3 regions of the Photobacterium sp. MCCC 1A19761 genome follow, and region 2 is predicted to be linked to each of the others. Evidence: predicted binding sites of a transcription regulator. Region 2 holds the regulator's gene; each other region holds the start of a gene.

Region 1 (4,214 bases), on a different contig from region 2:
TCCTGGTTACTGCTGTTGGGTGCTGGCTTACTCACGGCGCTGGCCCAATGGGCGATTGCCAAAGCCTATGCCGTGGCGGATGCCTCCTTTGTTCAGCCGTTTGACCATGCCAAACTGCCGCTGAATGTCCTGGCCGGCTGGGTTGTCTTCGGCTGGGTCCCACCGGGACGGCTGTGGCTGGGTGCGGCGATTATCATCCTCTCGGTGGCCTTTATCACCCAATGGGAAAACAAGCGCGCAGCGGCAATCAAACGCCAGCCGGCGTAAGCCCTGAGCTAGTCCAGACAAGCCCGAGCAACATCATTCAATCCCCGCCCTGTGCGGGGATTTTTATATCCGCCGGCATCCCCGAACTTGCCATCCGCTGCGACAATCGAGTTCGGTATATACTTTTGATTCAACCCCGGCTTTCTTGTAGTGCTGTCATCACTGTATCCCGAAGGGGACGATATGAAACTTCCCGGCGTTATTTTCTGGTTCCTGGTGGTCCTTGCATCCGCCCTGCTGTCACCGGCGCAAGCCGAAAGTTTTATCACCATCGGGACCGGCGGGGTGACCGGCGTCTATTACCCGGCAGGCGGGGCCATCTGTCGATTGGTCAACATTCAGCGCGAGCAGCACGGTATTCGCTGCGCCGTCGAAAGCACCGACGGCTCCATTTATAACCTCAATGCCATCCGGGACGGAGAACTGGACCTGGGGATCGTGCAATCAGACTGGCAGTATCATGCTTATCTCGGCACCGGTGTGTTTGCCGACAAGGGGCCGTTTAAATCGCTACGCACAGTATTTTCGATTTATACAGAGCCATTTACCGTCGTGGCGCGGGCAGATGCCGGGATTAAGACCTTTGCCGATCTGAAAGGCAAACGCGTGAATATCGGCAACCCGGGCTCCGGGCAACGGGGGACCATGGAAGTGCTGATGGAGGCCATGGGCTGGACCACAAAAAGCTTTGCCAAAGTGACGCAACTCAACGCCGCCGAGCAGTCCCGGGCTCTATGTGAAAACAAAGTGGATGCCATCGTGTTCACCGTCGGCCACCCGAACAACACCATCAAGGAAGCCACCACAGCATGCAATAGCGTGATTGTGCCGGTGAGTGGTCCGGCCGTGAACAAGCTGATCGAGGAGAATGCGTTTTATCAGCTCGCCAGTATTCCGGGCGGGATGTATCGGGGAACCCCTCAAGCGGTCAGCACCTTCGGGATCCATGCCACCCTGGTCACTTCAGCCCGCATGGAGAACGAGGTGATCTACCAGATCGTCAAATCAGTCTTCGAGCACTTCAGTACGTTCCAGAAACTGCATCCGGCATTCTCCAATCTGGATCCCAAGGAGATGATGGACAATGGGCTGGCAGCACCGCTGCATGACGGGGCCAAGAAGTATTTCCAGGAAGCCGCAAGCTCGAAGTAAACAGACACTCAGTATCCGGAAACCGGGCAAACTGGAGCTCAGCCAACTCACTCTCTTCCAACTCGCTCTCTTCCAAAAAAACAAAGCCCCAGGCCGGAACAATCCAACCTGGGGCTGATGACAAGCCGTAACGAGCGGGCTTTAGAAGCGGTAACGCAGACCCAGCGCGCCTTCCAGCTCCATGTCGACATCCTCGACCACGTACAGGGTCGGGCCGACCTCACCGTAGAACTCGAATTTTTCGACCGGCACTTCAAAACCAACCCCTGCGCGGACGCCGAGTTCATTGTCATGATCATGCTTGTGCTTATGGTCATTATCATCGACGTACTGTGCCCCGGCGAAGGTATAGAAGCTGTTCAGCTCGGGATTATTGGTCAGGGAGCCGAGGTTGAAGGTTTTATCCACCGCAACCCCGAAATCATCCACGCCCACGGAAAAGCGTAAATCATTGTGTTTCAACTGTACGCCGCTCATCGGACTGCCAAAAAAGACACCGGCACTCTGGCCTGCTTGTGCTGACATTGGCACCGACAGCGCCAGTGCAAGACCTAAAACTATTTTTTTCATGAATAAAACTCTGCCATTGCTAAGCCTGGCAACAAGTTAACCTCAAACAGGTGTCTAACTCGACCCCCGGCCGCCAAACATGACACAACTTTGACAATATCTCAGGCCCTAAACAGCGCTTTAAAGCTGTTGCAAAAGGCATTGAAAGCGTGGCGCAGGGCTTTCAATACGTAGCGAACAGCTTCGAAACACGTGGTGACTTGCTTCAAAAACTCGTAGCAAGTCACAGCAAAGACGTGGCACAAAATACGCGTGCTCAGGTGCGCTGGTGAAAGCTTTTCCGCAATGCCGGACATTTAAACAACCAGCGCGCAAACGTTTGCGCAAATTTGCAAATCCTGTATGATTCCCAGCAATATCAATACTTAGTGTAAGGAAACGTCATGTTAGGTTCAGCTACGCGTCCCGGTGCCACCCGTGTCCTGTTACTAGGATCCGGCGAACTGGGGAAAGAAGTCGCCATTGAATGTCAGCGCTTAGGTCTGGAAGTCATCGCCGTCGATCGTTACGCCGATGCGCCGGCCATGCAAGTTGCCCATCGTCATCATGTGATTGATATGCTGGACGGCGATGCCCTGAAGGCTGTGATTGCGCAGGAGCAACCGCATTACGTTGTGCCGGAAATCGAAGCCATTGCAACCGATACCCTGGTTGAACTGGAAGCCGAAGGCGTGAATGTCGTCCCGACCGCCAAAGCCACCCAACTGACGATGAACCGCGAAGGGATCCGCCGCCTGGCTGCAGAAACTCTGAGTATCCCGACCTCCCCTTATGCGTTTGCTGAAACTTACCCTGACTTTGTCCAAGCCATTGAGCAAATCGGCATGCCGTGTGTGGTCAAGCCGATTATGAGCTCCTCCGGTAAAGGGCAAAGCGTGGTTAAAACCCAGGCTGATATCGAATCGGCCTGGCAATATGCGCAGGAAGGCGGACGCGCCGGTGCCGGGCGCGTGATTGTCGAAGGCTTTGTCGATTTCGATTATGAAATCACCCTGCTGACCGTCAGCGCTGTCGACGGGATCCACTTCTGCGCCCCGATCGGCCATCGTCAGGAAGACGGCGACTATCGCGAATCCTGGCAGCCTCAGCAGATGTCCGACGCGGCATTGAAAGCGGCGCAGCAAGTCGCCGAGAAAGTAGTCCAGTCTCTCGGGGGTTACGGCTTGTTCGGGGTTGAGCTTTTCGTCCAGGGTGACAACGTTCTGTTCAGTGAAGTCTCCCCTCGCCCGCACGATACCGGTCTGGTGACGCTGATCTCGCAAGATCTGTCCGAGTTTGCCCTCCACGTGCGCGCTTTCCTCGGGCTGCCGGTACATAGCATTCAGCAATTCGGTCCGGCGGCGTCTGCGGTGATCCTGCCCCAAGGCGTTTCCGACAACGTCCGCTTCGACAACCTGACCGCGGCCCTGGCGCGACCTCAGACCCAACTGCGCCTGTTTGCCAAGCCGGAAATCAACGGCCGCCGCCGTCTGGGCGTCGCCCTCTGCCGCCGGGAATCAACCGACAACGCAATTGAGGCCGCCAAAGCCACCGCAGCGGATGTGAAAGTGATTTTCGAGTAATCCTTGCAACGGTGTTTCTGCGTCGCATCCCGATATGAAAAAGGAGCCCTGAGGCTCCTTTTGTCATTCAACGCGTATCTACCGGCTGGCAGCGACTCTGCCAATCAGACTGCGCTGTTTACGGCAGTTCAATCAGCCAGACTTCTTCCGCAAAACGCGTCAGGCCTTTCTGGCGGCGCGGATGGCTCTCATCGGCCTCGTCCCGCTCCAGGTGGGTGATCTGACAACCACTGAAGAGTTGCGCCACTTCTTCCCCGGTGACACAGAATGGCGGTCCGTCCATCTCAGCTTGCGGGTAATCCAGCGTCACCAGCAAGATCCGGCCACCGGCCTTGACCATCGACAGCAATTGCTCGACATACAATTTGCGCATCGAAGGCGGCATCGCAATCAATGCTGCGCGATCATAAACCACATCCACCGGATCAATCTTCGTCGCGAAGAAGTCACCGCAATAGATGCTCACCTCATCAAACTCATACAGCGACTGGCCGTTCCCCAGCGGGATCACGGTCGGCGTGTACAGATGCTCAGAGAAATACGCGCGCACGGCAATTTCACTCAGCTCGATCCCAATCACCTGCGTATGTTTCTCTGCCAGCCAGGTCATATCCAGCGACTTGCCACACATCGGCACCAGCACAGTGTCTTCGCGCGAGGTGT
Region 2 (4,214 bases):
GGGGAGGCGGAAGCGCGGCATATGGGCGTCAACGTCCAGCGGCTCAAGCGTCGCCTGATCCTGCTCTGTGCCGCGGGTGTTGGCATTTGCGTTTCATTGAGCGGGGTGATCGGTTTCCTTGGGCTCATCATCCCACATCTGGGCCGGATGCTGTGCGGCCCGAACCATAAAATCCTGCTCCCGCTCTCAGCCCTGCTGGGCGCACTGGTGTTGCTGGTGGCCGATATGCTGGCCCGCGTCGTGGCGGCCCCGACGGAACTGCCGGTCGGAATCATTACCGCTATTCTCGGCGCGCCGTTCTTTATCATCATGCTGGTCAAACAACGAGGCAGAATGTCATGAATATCGCCATGAACCCTGTCTCTGCAACAACGCAAACGGCACCAGCGATTGAAGCCCGCTCGCTCAACCTGACCCTGGGCGGCAAAACACTGCTTGATGACTTCAGCCTGAGTCTTGCCAGCGGCGAACTGACCGCTTTGCTTGGTCCGAATGGGGCCGGGAAAAGCAGTCTGCTCAAGGTGCTGAGTGGCGAAGCCGACGGCGGCGGCACGATACATTTTTTCGGTCAGGATCGGGAAACCTATGCCCCGGCGATGCTCGCCAGACACCTTGGGGTCCTGCCGCAACACAGCAACCTGACTTTTGCGTTTACAGCGCGGGAAGTGGTTGAGCTGGGCAGCCTCCCACTGCAACTGACGAAAAAAGACACCCAAGCGCTGGCGACTGAAACCATGAGCCGGGTCGATGTCCTGTCACTTCAGGACCGACTGTACCCCACCCTGTCCGGCGGTGAAAAACAGCGGGTTCACCTGGCCCGGGTGCTGACCCAGCTCAGCCATGCGGGCGAGCAATGTATCCTGATGCTGGATGAACCGACATCCGCCCTGGATCTCGCGCATCAGCACCGGACCTTGCAAGTGGCCCGGGAGCTGGCCCGGTCCGGTGCTGCTGTCATTGTGGTGATCCATGATCTCAATCTGGCCGCCCAATATGCCGATCGGTTAGTGATCATCAATCAAGGCAAAGTACAGGCTGATGGCACGCCATGGCAGGCTTTAACGCCCGAAATCATCCAGCGGGTCTATGGCTGGCCGGTCCACGTCAGCAAACATCCGACCCAAGATTTTCCGGTCGTGATACCCGCAGGATAAGCAAGCCTGTCCAACCGGCATAAACACCGGCACGCTTCTCCCGGTTTCCCCGGGAGAAGCGATGGCCGAGATGAAAAACACCACCAGATATGCATCCAATTTGAGAAAATTTGCAGTGAGTTTGTTGATATCTATCAAGAATTACTACCTTGCGATACAGAAACGTTGCACTGTGCGCTACACTCAGTAGAATGTGATCGCAAGCGATTACACAATGCAACGCCTGAAAGGCGAGAAGAACAAGAAAGCCGCTCGGAAGAGAAGCGGCTTTTTGACGTTTTATACGCAGTATGAAACAGCATGATGATCTCTGTGAACGCAGATCATCATGCCAAACTGAACAAGTATCTGGCCTGACTCCAAGAAGCAAACCAGATACTTATTCAGTTTGGTGCGCGGCTGTTGAATGCTGTTCAGATCAATGAAGAGAAATGGGCCCAGGCCCGCTTTGAATTATTAGAAGAATAAGTATGGCAACGATTAAAGATGTTGCACGTTTGGCAGGTGTTTCAACCACAACAGTGTCTCACGTGATCAATAAAACCCGGTTTGTTGCAGAAGCAACCCAGAAGAAAGTTCTGGCTGCCGTAGACGAGCTCAACTATGCCCCAAGTGCCGTGGCGCGTAGCCTGAAATGTAACACCACCCGAACCATCGGCATGTTGGTGACCAAATCAACCAACCCGTTCTTTGCCGAAGTTGTACATGGGGTTGAAGAATATTGCTATGGCGAAGGCTACACGCTGATCCTGTGTAACACCGAAGGGAACCTGGAAAAGCAACGTGACTATCTGCGCATGCTGGCTGAAAAGCGGGTCGACGGATTACTGGTGATGTGTTCCGATCTGGACGATAAACTGCTGGCCCTGCTCGAGCGCCAGAAAGATCTGCCGATGGTGGTCATGGACTGGGGTCCGGAGAGCCCGCACACCGACAAGATCCAGGACAATGCGGAATTGGGTGGCTATGTCGCGACCAAGTACTTTATTGAACACGGCCACCAGAAAATTGGCTGCCTGACCGGTCACAGTGAAAAACTCACCTGCCGCGAACGCCTCAAAGGCTTCCATAAAGCCATGGCTGAAGCCAATCTGAGCGTCAATCCGGACTGGTTGATTGAAGGTGACTTCGAGTGTGAGTCTGCCGTGGCGGCTGCCAAGCAATTCATTGCCATGGAAGAGCGCCCGACCGCGATTTTTTGCTTTAACGATATCATGGCGATGGCGCTGATCAGTACGTTTGAGCAAGCGGGTCTGCGCGTACCGGATGATGTCTCCATTATCGGTTATGACAATATCGACCTGGCGCCGTACTTCTCACCACCGCTCACCACCATCCACCAGCCGAAACAACGGCTGGGTAAGAAAGCCATTGAAATCCTGATGGCGCGGGTGAAAGACAAACAACATGAGCGCCGGATCTTTGAAATGGCACCTGAGTTGGTGGTTCGAAAATCAGTTAAGAACCTAAACACCTGATTTCATAACCACTTCAATTTTTCCATTCAAAAAAACCGATAGCTTGCTATCGGTTTTTTGTTGCAATTTTGACCTTCCCCTGACAGAAGCTTTACATTCTCAATTTCTCAAAGCGTATAACGTGTTAAATGTGGCCCAATCCCAATCAACCTGTTCAAAATTTAATAAGTTTTAAATTTTCTCTAGCAGGCTTTAGAATCTATTTATGGGAGCGGTATCACACTTTTAAAAATGGGACCAAGTTCAAAAATATCTTCTGAGATATGCTTATTAATGTCACGAACAAGGCAAACCATTCGAAAGGATGGGACGCAAAGCCTCCGGCCTAAGAGTAGCTTAATTATCAATAACTAAGTGGACTTATGGTAGCGGGGTTGCCGATGGATGTAGCAAGAAGTCATGTTCAGAATCCTGACAAATCCCTGACATTGCTTTTCTTCGTATTTTGCTAATCTGAATCCTCGCTCTGTTGTTAGGTGACTCGAGAAATTTTTCACCGAGAAAGAAGCATGGACAAACCAGTACTTAAAGATTCTCTTCGACTGTTTCAATGTTTTGAAAATGTAAAATCACGTTCAATGTTTGGTGGCTTTGGGATTTTCTCAGGCGAAACCATGTTTGCGTTAGTTGTTAACGACAAACTTCACCTGCGTGCCAATGCCGAAAACGAAGAACAATTTAAACAAGCAGGCCTCAGCCCATACGTTTACAAAAAGCGTGGCTTTCCGGTCGTCACCAAACACTTCGCAATTCCTGAGGAGTGGTGGGATGCGCCGGAAAAAATTATCGAACACGCACAGCAGTCTTTTGAAGCCGCTAAACAGGACAAGGAAAAGAAAAGTCAGACCGGCCCGAGTCGGATTAAAGACTTACCTAACCTGCGCTTAGCCAACGAACGAATGCTGAAAAAAGCAGGGATTTGTAGCGTCGACGAACTCTACGAAGCCGGGGCATTGAACGCTTTTAAAGCCCTGCAGGAAACGCATCAGGAAACGGTCAGTCTCGACTTGCTCTGGGCGTTGGAAGGTGCAGTAAGCGGACGTCACTGGTCCGTCATTCCGCCGCAGCGTCGTTCCGAGCTGTTGTCAAAACTCAACAGCTGAATCCTTCCCGATTCATTCTGAAAAAGAGGCGGCTTCCGTCTCTTTTTTTATGCTTGGCTTCCCCATCCCTCAGCCAATCCCTCCCCGCCCAGAACGCGCGCGTTGAAGGCACCACAGAGCGCCGCTCAATGCGGGTCAGAACGGCTTTTCTTGCTGCTCCGTATCATGTCAAATTTGTACCATCAGAAAGACATTTTTCTGTTAAAAAATGACAAAGATTGACACCACTCCCAAAGCTGTTCACAAATTCATCAACAGGGTTTTCATCCCATGCGACCTCAGTAGAATTGGGGCGTCAACGCAGCCGGAAGGAAGGTATCATGTACAGCTCGCAGCCTTTTCCAGGACAATCCAATCAGATGTTCAAAGACAAGTTTTGCAAATGGCCAAAACTGATGCGCCTGTTGGTCCTGCTGAACCTTCTGCCAACCACTGTTATTATCTTTGTTGTTCATCAGCAACTGGCCCCGTTTTCAATG
Region 3 (4,214 bases), on a different contig from region 2:
CTGTTGCCGCTGTTGTTATTCCCCGAAGCTTTGCTGAACGGGATGGCCACCACTTTGTTGGTGGTGTACAAACCCGAATGGGTCCGCACCTTTGCTGACCGCGACTATTTAGACCCTTTTAACCACAAGAAATAAGTGGGGGCGATGGGGCCGGTCACAAATGCTGGCGTCGAATAACAAACGCGCCCCAATGGGCGCGTTTGTTGGTAGGGAACCGTGAGTGTCCGGATTAGCTCAGGCCGGTGATATTGCCGTCGTCATCCAGATCAAGCGCCATGAAGGCGGGCTTTTCCGGCAGACCGGGCATGGTCATGACATTGCCGCACAGCGCGGTAACAAACCCGGCGCCGGCACAGAGCCGAAGTTCGCGCACCGGCAGCACGAAGTCCCGCGGGGCTCCTTTGCGGGCCGGGTCGTGGCTGATCGACAGCGGGGTTTTGGCGATACAAACGGCCAGCCCATCGTGACCCAGCTGCTTGAGCGCAGCCAGCTGTGCTTTGGCTTGCTCAGACAATTCGACCCCTTGGCCGCCGTAGCCGACTTCGGCCAGGATCATCAGTTTTTCTTCCAGGCTCTGTGCTGGATGGTACAGCGGCTTGAAATCGGCTGGCTGTCGGCAGGCCCGCACCACGGCTTCGGCCAGTTCAATCGTGCCCTCTCCGCCCCGGGCAAAGGCATGGCTGAGCGCCACTTCGACGGTAGTGCCGAAGTCTTCGGCCTGAATCATTTCTGCCAGTTGGGCCAGTTCCTGATCGCTGTCCTGCGGGAAGCAGTTAATGGCAACCACCACCGGCACGCCGTATCGGGCAGCATTGCGGATATGCCACTGGAGGTTGGCAAATCCGGCGTGCAGCGCATCGGCATCCGGCTCGAACAGCGATGCCGGCAGGGGCTGTCCCGGTCGCAGATCATAGTGGCCGGAATTGGCTTTCAGTCCGCGCAGGGTGGCCACCACCACGGCGCAGTCCGGGCCACGGTCGGCTTGTTGCGCCTTGATATTACAGGCTTTCTCAAATCCCATATCGGAGCCGAACCCGCCTTCGGTAATCGTGTAGTCACTGAGCTTAAGCGCAATGCGATCGGCGATGATTGATGAGTTGCCGTGGGCAATATTGGCAAACGGTCCGGCATGGATCAGCGTCGGCACGCCTTCCAGCGTCTGCATCAGGGTCGGTTCGATGGCTTCGCGCAAGGTCACGGCCATCGCCCCGGCGACCTGGAGATCCTCGGCGGTGACAGGGGCACCTTCCAGCGTATAGGCCAGCACAATGCGGCCCAGGCGACGGCGCATGTCGGCCAGATCGCTCGACAGGGCGAGAATCGCCATCAGCTCAGAGGCCGCCGAGATATCGAAGCCGTCATTGCGGGCAATCCCGTTCAGGGTTTTGCCCGGTTCATTGTTGCCGATGGTGATCATCCGCAGGGCGCGATCATTATGATCCATGACCCGCTTCCAGGTGATGCGGTTGAGATCGATGTTCAGTGCCGGCAGGCCGGTCCGGGCTTCAAATGCCGCGCTGCCGAGCCGTTGCTCATGATAGATCCGGGCATCGAGGGCTGCCGCCGCCAGGTTATGCGCGGCGGTGACCGCGTGAATATCGCCGGTCAGGTGCAGGTTCAGCTGCTCCATCGGGGCGACCTGGCTATAGCCGCCGCCGGCTGCGCCGCCTTTGACTCCGAAGACCGGCCCCATCGAAGGCTGACGAATACAGGCCATGACGCTTTGTCCCAGCTTGGCGAGTCCCTGGGCCAGACCGATGGTGGTGACGGTTTTGCCCTCCCCGAGCGGGGTGGGCGTAATCGCGGTGACGGCGATCAGCTTACCCTCGGGGCGATCGGCGAGGCGCTTGAGCACGGCGGGTTTCACCTTGGCTTTCAGGGGACCTTGCGGCGTGAGGTCATCGGGCAGAAAGCCGGCCTGACGGGCCAGGTGTTCGATCGGGAGCAGGGCCGTGTCACGGCAGATTTGAATATCACTTTTCATGGGGCGGTCAGGACCTCGCGATGCAATGACAGCGAATATAGGGCTGTCAGTCTAAATTACAGTTATGCAAACGTTTGCTCTTGGTCGGCGCCGCAATAATATCACGTGTTGTGGGAAATACACGGAGAATGATCAGATTGATGGGCGGAATGTTAATACGGGGGCTTTATCGGGAAGAAATGCCTGCCAGCGAACTGGCAGGCAGGGGGATCAGACCAGCTCGCGGCCGGCGACAGCAGTGTCCAGCTCAAGCTCGGTCACGGCCACGGTTTGACCATAGACCGGGCGGAGGGCCCGCATGATGTCCTGACGGCTGATCATGCCGACCAGTTTGTTGTCTTCCACCACCGGGAACTGGTGCGGCCGGGTGATCACCATGGTGCGGGCGCGCTCGCTCAGTGACTGGGTGGTGAGCTGGGTAGCGATACCGCCGCTGGTGACCGGGTAGAGAATATTTTTATCAATACTCATGTATTCGGCAATTTCCACGATGGCATTGTCCGGGCTGACGGTCTGGATCTCGTGCTTCATCAAATCCTGTACTTTGCGCTCCGGATCCGGCATGTAATCGTTGAGCCAGAGATCGACCAGACTGTCATGCATGGAGAAGTAACCCACCAGACGCTGATCCTGGGTCAGCACCGGGGCACCGGTTAAGTGGGCGGCGAAGAGCTGATCCAGGGCGTCGGCAACTGGCATTCCCGGGTGCAGCGTGACGTCGGCCGGACGCATGAAGTCGTTCACTAGTAGGTTTTCCTGCAGCATAGTATGTTCCAAATTCCGTGTTGAAGTGGTTGAAAAGTCAGGGTGGATCAGGGTTGCCGTCGGCAGTGCCTCGAGCGGGGCGCGGTAAATGGTCCAGTAACCGAGGCCGACCAGGACGGCACCGCCGACGATATTGCCCAGGGTGACCGGGATCAGGTTGGCAAAGATGAAATTGCGGATGGTCAGGTCGGCATACTGGCTTGGGTCAACGCCCAGCTCCAGCCAGAACGTGTCCGGGGCCAGGTGCTGGATGGTGATCCCGAGCGGCACCATGAACATGTTGGCGACGCTGTGCTCAAAGCCGGTGCTGACAAACATCGCGACGGGTAGGATCAGCATCGCCATCTTGGTCATCATGTTGGTCGAGCAGAAGGTCATCCAGACCGCCAGGCAAACCAGCAGGTTACATAGCACCCCCAGAGCAAACGCCTGCATCGGCTGGTGGTGCAGCTTGTGCTGGGCGACATTGAGCGCGTTGAGGCCCCACTGGCCGCCGTCGAGCTGATACAGTCCGGCCATGGAGACCAGGACCAGCAGCAGCATGGCGCCGAGGAAGTTCCCCGCATACACCTTGCCCCAGGTGCCCAGCATCTGCCGCGAGCTGATCTGACGGTTGGCACAGGCAATGGCCGACAACACGGTACTGGTAAACAGTTCGCCGCCGCAAATCACCACCAGGATCAGACCCAGGCTGAACGCCACACCGCCGAGCAGGCGGTTCAGCCCCCAGCTCAGATGGCTGCCGCCGGTGGTGACGGTGAGGTAGAACACGAATGCCAGGCCGATAAAGACACCGGCCGTGACGGCCAGCGCAACCGTGGTCCGGGTCGGCTTGGTGGCTTTCCCCACGGCGTAAATTTCCGCCTGCTTCATCATTTCCTTGGGATTGAATTCACCGGATGCAGAAGACATAGCCGAAGCCATAGGCCATTCCTCCTGTGTTACTGACGGACGCGTCAGGGTTGAAGTGTGGATAGGGGATTGAAATTGCCAATTTTTTTTCTCCTTGTGACGAATAACTGACTGTCAGGATAAATGGGCACAAAAGGGTGAGTAAAATTGATATTTTTTTTAACCCACATTCAAAACCTTGATACTCTTGCGGATAGGAAATGGATTGCATTGTCAGGAGTGAAATGATGCGTTATTCACTGAAACAACTCGCGGTTTTTGATGAAGTCGCCCGGACGCGCAGCGTCTCGAAAGCCGCGGAAAATCTGGCGATCACGCAGTCTGCAGCCAGTATGGCCTTGTCTCAGCTGGAACGGCTGCTGGGACGTCCGCTCTTTGAGCGTCAGGGGAAACAGATGACCATGACGTACTGGGGAGCCTGGCTCAGACCCCGTGCCAAACAGTTGTTGTTTGATGCCCAGCAGATTGAGTTGGGGTTCTACGATCAGCACCTGGTCAGTGGAGAAATCAATGTGGCCGCCAGCCAGACGGTGGCAGAGCACCTATTGCCGGA

Evidence for each region. The regulator PurR, encoded in region 2, represses purine synthesis genes. The targets are predictions, from matches to a motif close to TNANGNAAACGTTTNCNTNA.
Region 1: a site for PurR is predicted at 2,297-2,316, ahead of purT (formate-dependent phosphoribosylglycinamide formyltransferase). Genes of this name have one in related genera too.
Region 3: a site for PurR is predicted at 2,047-2,066, ahead of VV869_RS02060 (formate--tetrahydrofolate ligase). Genes of this name have one in related genera too.

What each region holds. Positions count from the first base shown of each region.
Region 1 is NZ_JAZGTF010000019.1:92,401-96,614, forward strand. Features, by position in the region: gene VV869_RS16860 (DMT family transporter) at 1-267, shown strand, start outside; gene VV869_RS16865 (TAXI family TRAP transporter solute-binding subunit) at 451-1,419, shown strand; gene VV869_RS16870 (hypothetical protein) at 1,561-1,989, opposite strand; gene purT (formate-dependent phosphoribosylglycinamide formyltransferase) at 2,373-3,551, shown strand; gene VV869_RS16880 (thiopurine S-methyltransferase) at 3,670-4,214, opposite strand, start outside.
Region 2 is NZ_JAZGTF010000004.1:97,792-102,005, forward strand. Features, by position in the region: gene VV869_RS07050 (FecCD family ABC transporter permease) at 1-342, shown strand, start outside; gene VV869_RS07055 (heme ABC transporter ATP-binding protein) at 339-1,154, shown strand; gene purR (HTH-type transcriptional repressor PurR) at 1,625-2,632, shown strand; cyclic di-GMP riboswitch class I at 2,909-3,014, shown strand; gene VV869_RS07065 (TfoX/Sxy family DNA transformation protein) at 3,142-3,735, shown strand; gene VV869_RS07070 (hypothetical protein) at 4,056-4,214, shown strand, end outside.
Region 3 is NZ_JAZGTF010000001.1:470,015-474,228, reverse strand. Features, by position in the region: gene VV869_RS02065 (energy-coupling factor ABC transporter permease) at 1-135, shown strand, start outside; gene VV869_RS02060 (formate--tetrahydrofolate ligase) at 230-1,984, opposite strand; gene focA (formate transporter FocA) at 2,195-3,673, opposite strand; gene VV869_RS02050 (LysR substrate-binding domain-containing protein) at 3,889-4,214, shown strand, end outside.